4 regions of the Vibrio astriarenae genome follow, and region 1 is predicted to be linked to each of the others. Evidence: predicted binding sites of a transcription regulator. Region 1 holds the regulator's gene; each other region holds the start of a gene.

Region 1 (3,205 bases):
CAACCAGTTTGCTGCGGGTTACTAGATCATCTTCAACAACTAGAACGTGATAGCTCATGTTATTCTCTTTACTCGGAAATTACTCAGTCCCATTCATAATTAGACATATTTACATTCTATTCAACCTGAAGATGCACTTTATTCGAGTTTTCTTGATGAATCACAATTACTCAGTTTTAAAGATTTTACGCCCTGACACTCACAAATACGCAAGCAAGTGCACAACAATCACTCGTTCAAATATATCCGCTTGGATCCTAGACATAATTTCCCACAAACCATCACTTTCATTCACACAAGCCAATAACACTATTCATATTTTCCCTTTATACTCCACCTATCAACTAGATAGCGCTCTCAATACAGCCTTTCTATACTTATGACTTATCCATTTATGATTTGGAGCTTCTCGTGATTGAAGAGATCAAAGCGTTTAATGAAAAACGTGCAGAGATTTATTGGTGGCTGTCGAGCCTATTTGCAAGCGAACTTGATGAGCAAGGTCTAGAGCAATATCAAAGCCCGGAGATCCGCGCATTTATCTCCGGCCTTGGAGAAAATGTTCAATTAGCTAAACCGGTTGAAAAGCTCGTTGATGCACTGAATAGACTACAAGTACGTGAAGATGCCCAACTTGAGCTTTCTGCGGACTTCTGTGAGCTGTTTCTAAAGTCAGACAAAGAAGGCGCTCTTCCCTACGCGTCAATCTACCTTGATAAATCAGGTACTCTTAACGGCAAACCCGCTGAAGAGATGAATGAAGTCCTTGCCAAGCACAATATTCAAGTCACAAAAGGCATGAATGAACCGGCAGACCATATCGCGATTGAGCTCGATTTTCTGGGCAACTTGATCATTCGCTCTAACGAGCTAGAGCAAGAAGCATATATCAATCAAGCACTTGTCGAGCAAGCTAACTTTATTAAACAGCATATTCTCAGCTGGACTCCCCAATTCCATGCACTTTGTCAGAAAAAAGATGACTTTGGCTTCTATTCTGCGGTTAGTGGCCTGTTAGTGGCATTTCTTGAGCTAGACTGTTTATATTTACTGGATGAGCAGTCTTAGATCAAAACGATTAGGATTGCGTCGCAAACGATAGCAGTCTAAAATACTCGGATGTTTTTAAACCGCTTTCAACAAAGCGGTTTTTTATTTGGTTTTTTCCTACAAAAGACTACCGCAACACGGCTCATACTAGGTTTTAGTCACCGCTTGAGCAACGTGCGGTACATAAAAATACGAATCAAGGACCACAACTATGGCCACGATAAAAGATGTTGCGCGTCTTGCCGGTGTCTCAACAACGACTGTCTCGCACGTTATCAACAAAACGCGCTTTGTTGCTGAAACAACTCAAGAAAAAGTAATGAAGGCAGTAAAAGAGCTAAACTATGCACCCAGTGCGGTTGCCCGCAGCCTTAAATGCAACACCACACGCACGATTGGTATGCTCGTTACCCAATCTACCAACCTTTTCTTCTCAGAAGTCATCGATGGTGTTGAGAGCTACTGTTACCGTCAAGGTTACACGCTAATTTTGTGTAACACTGGTGGTATATACGAAAAGCAGCGTGATTACATCCGTATGCTTGCAGAAAAGCGTGTTGACGGCATTTTGGTGATGTGTTCAGACTTAACCGAAGAGCTAAGTGAAATGCTGGACGGCCACCCAGATATTCCTAAAGTAATCATGGACTGGGGCCCAGAGACTTCACAAGCAGATAAGATTATCGACAACTCAGAAGAAGGTGGCTACCTAGCGACGAAATATCTGATCGAAAAAGGTCACGATAAGATTGCCTGTCTAAGTGGTCACTTCGAAAAAGCGGCGTGTAAAGAGCGTATTAACGGCTTCCGCCGCGCGATGAATGAAGCAAAACTTGATGTCGTCGAAGACTGGATCTTGGAAGGTAACTTCGAGTGTGATACTGCTGTATTAGCCGCAGACAAAATTGTTGCCATGGATGAGAAGCCTACCGCTGTCTTCTGTTTCAACGATACTATGGCACTCGGGCTTATGAGCCGCCTGCAAGAAAATGGCATCCGAATTCCAGAAGACATGTCAATCATCGGCTATGACAATATCGAACTTGCCGAATACTTTTCACCACCACTAACGACGGTTCACCAACCGAAACGCCGTGTGGGTAAAAATGCCTTTGAGATCTTACTAGAGCGCATCAAAGACAAAGAGCATGAAAAGCGTGTGTTCGAAATGCATCCAGAAATTGTTGAACGTTTAACCGTACGCGACCTCAACAAGTAAGATACTGATTTCATAAGAAAACTATTAACCCTGGCACTATGCATACGCATGCAAAATGTTAGGGTTATTTTTTTGAATCAACATCACATTATCACCTTTCAAGATGTGATACCTATTCCGCTTTTCTTTATGCTCTTTTGAGAGCCACGCACAGGGCAAACCATTTGAAAAGATGGGACGCAAAGCTTCCGGCCTTAATCAGAATTTTATTCATAACTATGATATTATTCAGGAAAGGTAGCGGGGTTGCCGATGGTAAAATACACGAGCATAACCTTTCCATGACAAAGGGCATGCTGTTTTTTGCTATTCTCTCGGGCCTGAATTTGGTGGCGTGAAATTTCTACACCGAGAATACAAAGCATGGATAAACCAATTTTAAAAGACTCGATGCGCTTATTCGAGCAACTTGGCACTGTCAAGTCACGATCAATGTTTGGTGGCTTTGGCATATTCGTCAATGACACAATGTTTGCATTGGTCGTGAAGAACAAGCTACACGTTCGTAAGTGTGCTGACCTAGAAACTGCGATCTCTCAACACGAACTCGAGCCTTATGTTTATGAGAAGCGGGGCTTTCCTGTCGTCACTAAATACTTCCAGCTACCTGATTCGTGGGTCAATGAGCCTGCGCGCCTTCTATCGGTAGCAACTACCGCTCTCAAAGCGGCTGTTGCTGATAAAGTGAAGCAAGAAACAACGAAGCCTCAACGTTTAAAAGATCTCCCTAACCTTCGTCTTGCAACAGAGAGAATGCTAAAAAAAGCTGGAATCGAGACTGTGACTCAACTAGAAGAAGCGGGAGCGGTGAGAGCTTATCAAGCGATACAAGAGTCGCACACAACACCGGTTAGCCTTGAGCTACTCTATTCACTGGAAGGGGCGATTCGCGGCACACACTGGACTGTGATCCCCCAACCTCAACGTGAAGATCTC
Region 2 (3,205 bases), on a different replicon from region 1:
ACACTTGCAAGGTTGCTAAGCATCTGCTCATCAAGCAGCTCGTAGTGGTCTAGTTGGCGCTCTAGCATACTCAAGCGGTCACCAAGCTGTGCCATCGCATCGCGACGCGTGTTCAGCTTACGCTCAAGCGCCATCAAACTAATGATATAACGGGTGATTTCGCTCCCCGCTGGCGAATTATCGATGCCTTTTACAATACACTCTAGGCCGATGCGTAGATCCGCTTCACGACCGAACACATTCAGTGTGCTGTTGGGATTGGTATTGAGGATCGCTTTCAGAGAAGATTCAAACGCGTCAGAGTCACAGGTCCCGTTTTTAGCCACATCTTGAACTAGGGACACCGCTTGACAAATACCCGCAAAGGCAATCGTGCGGTCATAAAGATCATGTGCCACGTTTTACTTCTCCTTAAAAACTAATTAGCTAACAGTTTATTGTCTCAAAAAGGCTACCACCTAACAAAAAGTGATAGCCCATCGTCATCAGATACGCGCTTCGATGATACCACCACCAAGACACACTTCGCCTTGGTAGAACACCGCAGATTGACCTGGAGTCACAGCCACTTGTGGTTCATCAAACAATACCTTGATGGTGTTCTCATCAACAGGAACAACAGTACAAGGAATATCGGTTTGACGGTAACGTGTTTTTACTGAGCACTTAAACGGTTCTGTTACCGTTTCACGGTCAACCCAGTGTAGCTGCGAAGCAACCAGACCTTGTGATTTTAGCAAAGGGTGATCCGCGCCTTGAACTGCAATCAATACATTACGCTTGAGATCTTTTTCTGCTACGTACCACGGGTCTTCGTTACCACCGCCGCCTTTCTGGCCACCAATGTGTAGACCTTTACGCTGACCTAGCGTGTGATACATCAGGCCTTGGTGCTCACCAATGACTTTACCTTCAGGTGTTTCAATTTTACCTGGTTGCGCTGGTAAATAGCGAGACAAGAAGTCTGTAAACTTGCGCTCACCGATAAAACAGATACCGGTTGAGTCTTTTTTCTTCGCTGTAATTAGACCTTGCTCTTCAGCAATACGGCGTACTTCTGGTTTCTCGAGTTCACCAACAGGGAACAAGCTGCGCGCCACTTGGTCGCTGCTGAGTGTATAAAGGAAGTAGCTCTGGTCTTTGTTGCCATCAATACCGCGAAGCATTTGAGGCTTTTCGCCATTCTCAGGGAAAGAGCGACGAACGTAGTGACCCATCGCAATGTAGTCTGCGTCGAGTACGTCATCGGCAAAATCTAAGAAGGCTTTGAATTTGATCTCTTTGTTACACAGAATATCTGGGTTTGGCGTACGGCCCGCTTTATATTCAGCAAGGAAGTACTCAAATACGTTATCCCAATATTCAGCAGCAAAGTTAATGGTATGAAGGTGAATACCCAGCTTGTCACAGACCGCCTGAGCATCAGCAAGGTCTTCGGCTGCTGTACAGTATTCTTCATTATCATCCTCTTCCCAGTTCTTCATGAACAAGCCTTCCACTTGGTAGCCTTGCTGCTTTAGAAGATAGGCAGAAACGGACGAATCCACACCGCCGGACATACCGACAATAACTTTTTTATCGCTGTTAGCAGAACGGTTTTCTGACATTACTTAACACCACTCAATTTAACTGGACGGTGATTCTAACAGAAACTAATTCACGGTGACAGTTCCGAGATCGAAATCACAATTCTGCCATTCCTTGGCGGCGTTTGTTTGTGTCCCGTTCAACCAAATCCTCTCAAATTTAGCTACAAACGCGTACCTTTTTGCTCAGGCATGCGGATTGTAACTGAGTAAAATAATAAAGCAAACGTTTGCGTTTGTTTGATTAATTGATGTACGTCACACAGAGGAGTAAACTGCCTTTTTTCCTTTTCCAAAGCAGATCCGACATGAAATTTCCAGGCCAGCGTAAATCGAAACACTATTTTCCTGTCCACGCACGTGACCCACTAGTGAGCCAAGCTCAAGATGACAAAACCATGTCACGTACTCACATTATCGGTATCGACCAAACCCTTGTGGATATCGAAGCCAACGTCACAACGGAACTGATTGAAAAGTATGGCTTGAGTAAAGGTCACTCATTGGTGATCGATGATGAGACCGCAGAGAGCCTTTATAATGAACTAAAGCATTCTCAATTGATCACGAATGAGTATGCGGGCGGTACCATCGGTAACACGCTGCATAACTACTCTGTGCTAGCGGATGACCGCTCAACGCTACTTGGTGTGATGAGCCAAGAGATTAAGATTGGTAGTTACGGTTACCGCTACTTATGCAACACATCAAGCCGCATGGATCTGAATCACCTTCAAGGTGTAGAAGGGGCGATTGGTCGCTGTTTTGCTCTAATCACGGAAGATGGTGAGCGTACGTTTGCTATCAGTGAAGGTCAGATGAATCAACTTCGTCCTGAGAGCATCCCAGAGAAGATTTTTGAAAGTGCTTCTGCTCTGGTACTCACCGCTTACTTAGTCCGTTGTAAAGATGGCGACCCAATGCCGGCAGCAACAATGAAGGCGATTGAGTACGCAAAGAAGTACGATGTCCCTGTTGTGTTGACGCTTGGCACTAAATTTGTCATCCAAGATGATCCAGAATACTGGCGTGAGTTTTTAAAAGAAAATATCACAGTGGTTGCGATGAACGAAGATGAAGCAGAAGCATTAACGGGTGAGTCGGATCCACTTGCTGCATCTGACAAGACACTCGATTGGGTTGATCTTGTACTTTGTACTGCTGGTCCTGTCGGTCTATTCATGGCGGGCTACACAGAAGAAGAATCGAAGCGCGAAACATCACTGCCGCTGCTACCTGGCTCGATTGCCGAGTTCAACCGTTATGAGTTTAGTCGTCCAGTCTCTAAATCTCTGTGTGACAACCCTATTAAGGTGTACTCACACATCGCGCCTTACATGGGCGGTCCAGAGAAAATTAAGAATACGAATGGTGCAGGTGATGCCGCTCTATCGGCTCTACTGCACGATATGGCAGCGAATAAGTACCATCGTGAAAATGTACCTAATTCAAGTAAGCACGCCCATGCCTTCTTGACGTACTCATCATTCTCTCAAGTTTGTAAGTACTCAAACCGCGCAAGCTACGAAGTGTTGGCTCAACACTCTCCGCGTCTATCAAAAGGTCTTCCAGAGCGCGAAGATAGCTTAGAAGAAGCCTACTGGGAACGTTAATACGTT
Region 3 (3,205 bases), on a different replicon from region 1:
TGGAGCGGGAATGGGTAGTTTAATCGCAGTAAAGAGTACTCCGACAACAAATCCAGCAACGGTAGCAAGGATAATTTCGTTCATGTGTATCACCTGTCTGTTTCTATACCCATAGAGTATAGAGTTTTGTTGCCTGACTGTAGCTTCACGAAAAAAGCAAACGGTTTGTATCTCAAAAAATATCACTTAAACAATATGCGATGAAGCCTTTTCCAGTAAGGCTTTATCACGCAAACGTTCAACTGAAAATCATCCAATTCGAGCAGCGGGAAAGTGCTGAATTGCATTGGTAGACCCCATAAACAAAAAAGCCCCGCAGCACGTGAATGCTACGGGGCGATATTTAAATGGCGTCTATATACTCTATCTCTACTTGATTAGAAAGATAGGAAGAAGCCAGCAATTGTTGCTGCCATTAGGTTCGATAGCGTACCCGCAGCAACCGCTTTAACACCCATACGAGCGATGTCAGCGCGACGGCTTGGTGCTAGACCACCTAGGCCACCTAGTAGGATTGCGATAGAAGAAAGGTTCGCAAAACCACACAGAGCAAATGCAATAATAGCCGCTGTCTTCTCTGACATTACTTGACCAGTCGCTTCAACGATTTGAGCGCCTTCACCCACGTATGGTACGAAGTTTAGGTAAGCAACGAATTCGTTAACAACCAGTTTCTGACCGATGAATGAACCAGCAAGAACTGCTTCGTCCCATGGTACACCGATTAGGAATGCTAGTGGAGAGAAGATCCAACCTAGAAGTAGTTCTAGAGTTAGGTTCTCCATACCGAACCAACCACCAACGCCACCAAGGATGCCGTTAACTAGAGCGATTAGACCAATAAACGCTAGTAGCATTGCACCCACGTTTAGAGCAAGTTGTAGACCAACAGATGCACCGCCAGCTGCTGCATCGATAACGTTAGCAGGCTTGTCTTCTCCGCCGTCGATGTCATCGCCTAGCTCGTCGTTTGGAGTGTCAGTTTCTGGCTTGATGATCTTAGCAAATAGTAGACCACCAGGTGCTGCCATGAATGATGCTGCAACTAGGTACTCTAGAGGTACACCCATAGAAGCGTAACCAGCTAGTACACCACCAGCAACAGAAGCAAGACCACCACACATTACAGCGAATAGCTCAGATTGAGTCATGCGCGGTACGAATGGACGTACAACAAGAGGTGCTTCAGTTTGACCAACGAAAATGTTTGCTGCTGCAGACATAGATTCCGCACGAGAAGTACCTAGTGCTTTTTGTAGACCACCACCAAGAACTTTGATGACCCACTGCATGATACCTACGTAGTAAAGTACAGAAATAAGTGCAGAGAAGAAGATTAGTGTTGGTAGTACTTGGAAAGCAAAGATGAAACCGATACCGTCAACAGAGAAGTTAACTAGGCTACCGAATAGGAAACCTGTACCGTCTTTACCGTAGTCAATTACGTTCTGTACACCTGCTGAGAAACCAGCAAGTAGGTCACGACCCCAAGGTACGTAAAGAACGAAACCACCGATTAGGAATTGGATAGCGAAAGCGCCACCAACAGTTCGTAGATTAATAGCTTTGCGGTTGTCAGACAGTAGTAGCGCGATGCCAAGCAGCACTGCCATACCAACCAGGCTCATAAACAGGCTCATAGTTTATGATTTCCTTATAGGTTATTTATTAGGCGTATTAGATAATGAAGCTCAAAAGCGGGGCAATTATACTCATCCCTGATGGCAGAAAGTAATGCCACCCTCACACTTTCTGAGAAGATTCATGACACGCTCACTCAATATTGTGATCAAGATCACGCAAACGTTTAAATGACCGTTCTATCGATACAGAAAGTTTAGAGAAATTTCACATTTTTAAAACAGAGAAGTGGTGTTTTGCCAGATCTTTTGCGCAATCGTTTGCTTTTCAATTTGCTTAAGCTCTGAAAGTGTGCTGAGGATCACAGGTAAACGTTTGGGGTGGTTGGGTTGGCCCTGAAAATGGTTAATCGGCATGTCTGGAGCGTCCGTTTCGAGCGCAATGCACTCTAGTGGTAACTCACTGATTGCATTGCGTGTTTTATTTGCCCTTGGATAGGTAATGATGCCACCGACACCAATGAGTAACCCTTTTTCAACAAATTGCATTGCCTGTTGGAAGCTGCCTGAGAAGCCATGCAGAATGCCTCCGAATTGGGCTGGTTGCTGCTTCAAAATATGCAATAAATCGTTGTGCGCTTTTCGACTATGCAACACGACGGGAAGTTGTAACTCGTTCGCCGCTGTAAGATGAGATTGCAGGACTTGGCGTTGCAAAGCGAAATCTACTTCGACCATTTTGTCGAGTCCGCACTCGCCAATGGCAATCGGTTTGGTGTGTGTGGTATGGAAGTGAGTCACAATGTGATCGACTTGCTCAATCGAGCATTCCGACAAAAAATATGGGTGGCAGCCAAGCGCCCAGTCGATTTCGTTGTAACGCCTTGAAAGGCTCTCCAAGCGAGACCAATTACTTTTGCCAATCGCGGGAATAAGCATTCGTTTTACACCCGCCTGCCGAGCCTGAGTTAGATGGGCATCAAAGTCACCAGCAAAAACGTCAAAGTCAAAGTGGCAATGACTATCAAATAGCGCAATCTCAGTCGTCATGCGCGGGGTCTTTTTTGTGGGGGACACAACTACGCTTGTTTTCTGGTGTTAATCCTAATGACTCGCACCAGCGATCATATTTCGCTATCCATTTTTTCAACCAATGCCACATAATTACCCCGCCTATGTATCAATCAGCCTAGAGCCTTATCGTGTCTTACTGCTCTTCGCGTTTAAACACTAACTCTTTATCGCTGCTCTCTTCCTCACTGAAGTAATAGCCTGCGACATCAAACTTGGTTAGTTCCTCTATCGAATCAACTTTATTGTCAATAATATAGCGCGCCATCATGCCGCGTGCTTTTTTGGCGTAGAAGCTGATCACCTTATATTGACCATTTTTGCAGTCCTTGAATACCGGTGTAATCACGGTTGCATCCAGCTTTTTCGGCTTCACAGCCTTAAAATACTCATTCGATGCAAGATTGATCAATACATTATCCCCCTGCTCTACGATAGCTTGATTAAGCTTATCTGTAATGATTTCTCCCCAGAACTGATACAGGTTCGTTCCGCGGGCATTGACAAGCTTGGTTCCCATCTCTAGGCGGTATGGCTGCATCAAATCAAGCGGC
Region 4 (3,205 bases), on a different replicon from region 1:
AAGGTCATTGCGCCATCAATACCGCCAGCACAGCCCATGTAGACTTCACCCTCTTGCTCAGAGTCAGTGTTCAGAAGGATGTCGCCTTCTAGCCAACCCTCTTCTAGGCCAAAGGCGCCCGTCATTCCCGCTTCTTCATCAATGGTCAGAAGCACTTCGATAGGGCCATGTGCAATGTCGTCTGCATCCAGTACTGCAAGGCAAGAGGCCATTCCGATGCCGTTATCAGCACCAAGAGTGGTGCCTTCGGCTGTTAACCATTCGCCATCAACGTATGGACGGATTGGATCGGTGGTAAAGTCATGAACCGTGTCTTCATTTTTTTGCGGCACCATATCGATGTGCGCTTGCAGAACGACACCTTTGCGGCTTTCCATACCTGCTGTCGCAGGTTTTTTGATGAACACGTTACCGGTTTGGTCGCGCTTAACGTCTAGGCCCTTGCTTTCCGCCCATTGAACGATGTGCTGTGCTAAAGCTTCTTCATGCTTTGACGGGTGAGGAATCGAACAGATCGTTGCGAAAAATGGCCAAATAGGGTTTGAAGATGGGATCTGTTTTAGAAAATCGGTCACGGGAGTGCTCCTTTAAAAGGTATTGATACGTGCTCTCTATATGCAGTTATTGTAGGTGGCTTGTGCCTTGCGCATGGTCGATTACACTGAGCTTTACTTGACGGTTAGCATATCACTCTGCTTGATAGATGCAAAATAGTCGTCTTGGGTAGCGCTTAGAGAACAAGGAAGGAAAATTAGGCTTGTTATGTAACTTACTTACAGAAATATCAATTTTCATACTTCATAACACCTTTTTGTGAGTTTGATCATTATTTTGTTGTAATAAATTTTCAGGGTGGTATATTTATCACCGTTGCTTAGGCAGCTGTAAATGCTCAAAGGATGAGCCCGATTTATCGCCTCCAGGGAACCGAGAAATCATTTTTTATTTAATTTTTGATTGATAGGTGATAGCGATGAAAGGTTTACCTTCTGCAATGTTCTGGAACGACAAGGGTGTCTTCACGAGTAACTTTGCATACCCAACAAGCTTTGGATACTAAGTTTGTTACCTGAACATTTTGTTCAACCCCCGATTTATTTGGAATTTTATTACAACCTAATTTAGGTTGACCGATTCTACCGCCACTCATTATGAGTGGCGTTTTTTTATCTGCGTAAAAAACCATCTCCAATAGTTATATTTTTTATATGTGCGCCAATTTTCATTTCAATCTGCCAAATTCACTAATGTAATCCATTTCATACTCAAAAATGAGAATGAAAGATTACAACATGGTGCATTTTTTATTCGTTAATTTTTTAGCTATGCATTTGTTTAAGGTACTGAATTTAATGAGTTAAATTCAATTATTATTGTCTGAGTTATTCTATTTGTATTTGTAAATTTAATTTTTCTTAATTCTTATGACTTATGTCAGTGGAATTTGCAATTTGATAACTTTATAATCTCGACCAATCGTTTACGCAACCGTTTACTTTTTCCGCAAAAGGATTAATAAAATGCTCGAAAGGCTATTTAAACTCAGTGAAAATGGGACCAACGTACGCACTGAGATCATTGCAGGTATCACTACATTCCTGACAATGGCGTACATCATCTTCGTTAACCCAGCTATCTTGGCAGATGCGGGTATGGATCGCGGCGCGGTCTTTGTCGCAACCTGTTTGGCGGCCGCTATCGGCTGTTTCATCATGGGTTTTGTTGCAAACTACCCAATCGCACAGGCGCCGGGTATGGGTTTGAACGCCTTCTTTACTTATGCTGTCGTGCTAGGTATGGGTTACACATGGCAAGTGGCTTTGGCTGCCGTATTTGTCTCGGGTATCTTATTTATTCTTTTGAGCGTGTTCAAAGTTCGTGAATGGATCATTAACTCGATCCCACTTGCTTTGCGTACCGGTATTTCTGCCGGTATTGGTCTTTTCCTAGCGTTTATCGCTCTAAAGAATGCCGGTATCGTTGTAGATAACCCAGCCACATTGGTTCAGTTGGGTGACATTACTTCTCTGCAAGCGGTATTGGCAGCGTTTGGTTTCTTCCTCACTATCGCTCTTGTTCACCATGGCTACAAAGGCGCGGTGATGATGGCGATTCTAGCGGTAACCGCACTAGGTCTTATCTTTGGTGATGTGCAGTGGGGCGGTATTATGTCGACGCCACCAAGCCTAGCGCCAACCTTCATGCAGCTTGATTTCTCAGCTGTGTTTGAAGTGGGTATGATTTCAGTGGTTTTCGCTTTCTTGTTTGTCGACCTATTTGACACAGCAGGTACGCTTGTTGGCGTTTCTCAAAAGGCGAACCTAATGGACAAAGATGGCAAGATTCCTCGCCTGAACCGTGCGCTATTGGCTGACTCTACTGCCACATCTGTAGGTGCGATGCTTGGTACGTCAAACACCACTTCTTATATCGAAAGTGCCGCTGGTGTTGCCGCGGGTGGACGTACTGGTTTGACAGCGGTTGTTGTCGGTGTTTTGTTCCTTCTAGCACTGTTCTTTTCGCCTTTAGCTGGTATGATTCCGGCATACGCGACAGCTGGCGCACTGTTCTATGTTGCTATTCTTATGATGTCTGGTTTGGTGAGCATTGACTGGCGCGACCTGACTGAAGCAGCACCTGTTGTTGTTACTTGCTTGCTGATGCCTCTAACATTCTCAATTGCAGAAGGTATCACGCTAGGCTTTATTTCATACGCTGCGATCAAAACGATGAGTGGCAAGGGCCGTGACGTTTCTATTAGCGTTTGGGTTATGTCTGCTATCTTCGTTGTGAAATACATCGTAGGTTAATACCACAGTAAAAATTAGGTTTGAATAATGAGCAATAAATTCATCATCACTTGGGATAACATGCAGAACTACTGCCGTCAGCTAGCTGAAAAACAGATGCCAGCAGAGCAGTGGAAAGGCATTATCGGCGTTAGCCGTGGCGGTCTTGTTCCAGCGGCTATCCTAGCTCGTGAACTGGGTATTCGTTACGTAGATACAGTATGTATCTCAAGCTATGACCATGACCACCAACGTGACATGAGCGTACTAAAAGCACCTGAGCATGATGGTGAAGGTTTCCTAATTGTTGATGATCTCGTAGATAGCGGTGACACTGCACGTAAAATTCGTGAAATGTACCCTAAAGCGAAACTGATCACGGTGTGTGCAAAGCCAGCGGGTGTTGATCTAGTGGA

Evidence for each region. Region 1 encodes PurR, which represses purine synthesis genes. Its sites were predicted from a motif close to TNANGNAAACGTTTNCNTNA; they were not measured.
Region 2: a site for PurR is predicted at 1,805-1,824, ahead of GT360_RS05150 (inosine/guanosine kinase). Genes of this name have one in related genera too.
Region 3: a site for PurR is predicted at 1,796-1,815, ahead of GT360_RS11625 (NupC/NupG family nucleoside CNT transporter). Genes of this name have one in related genera too.
Region 4: a site for PurR is predicted at 1,481-1,500, ahead of GT360_RS10985 (NCS2 family permease). Genes of this name have one in related genera too.

The regions. Positions count from the first base shown of each region.
Region 1 is NZ_CP047476.1:27,639-30,843, reverse strand. Features, by position in the region: gene torR (two-component system response regulator TorR) at 1-58, opposite strand, end outside; gene torD (molecular chaperone TorD) at 415-1,068, shown strand; gene purR (HTH-type transcriptional repressor PurR) at 1,262-2,269, shown strand; cyclic di-GMP riboswitch class I at 2,414-2,523, shown strand; gene GT360_RS14660 (TfoX/Sxy family DNA transformation protein) at 2,633-3,205, shown strand, end outside.
Region 2 is NZ_CP047475.1:1,067,656-1,070,860, forward strand. Features, by position in the region: gene hflD (high frequency lysogenization protein HflD) at 1-398, opposite strand, end outside; gene mnmA (tRNA 2-thiouridine(34) synthase MnmA) at 486-1,607, opposite strand; gene GT360_RS05150 (inosine/guanosine kinase) at 1,895-3,199, shown strand.
Region 3 is NZ_CP047475.1:2,485,242-2,488,446, forward strand. Features, by position in the region: gene GT360_RS11620 (XapX domain-containing protein) at 1-84, opposite strand, end outside; gene GT360_RS11625 (NupC/NupG family nucleoside CNT transporter) at 378-1,640, opposite strand; gene GT360_RS11630 (TatD family hydrolase) at 1,857-2,630, opposite strand; gene GT360_RS11635 (DUF5363 family protein) at 2,620-2,742, opposite strand; gene yaaA (peroxide stress protein YaaA) at 2,788-3,205, opposite strand, start outside.
Region 4 is NZ_CP047475.1:2,334,369-2,337,573, reverse strand. Features, by position in the region: gene GT360_RS10990 (aminoacyl-histidine dipeptidase) at 1-575, opposite strand, end outside; gene GT360_RS10985 (NCS2 family permease) at 1,521-2,810, shown strand; gene gpt (xanthine phosphoribosyltransferase) at 2,838-3,205, shown strand, end outside.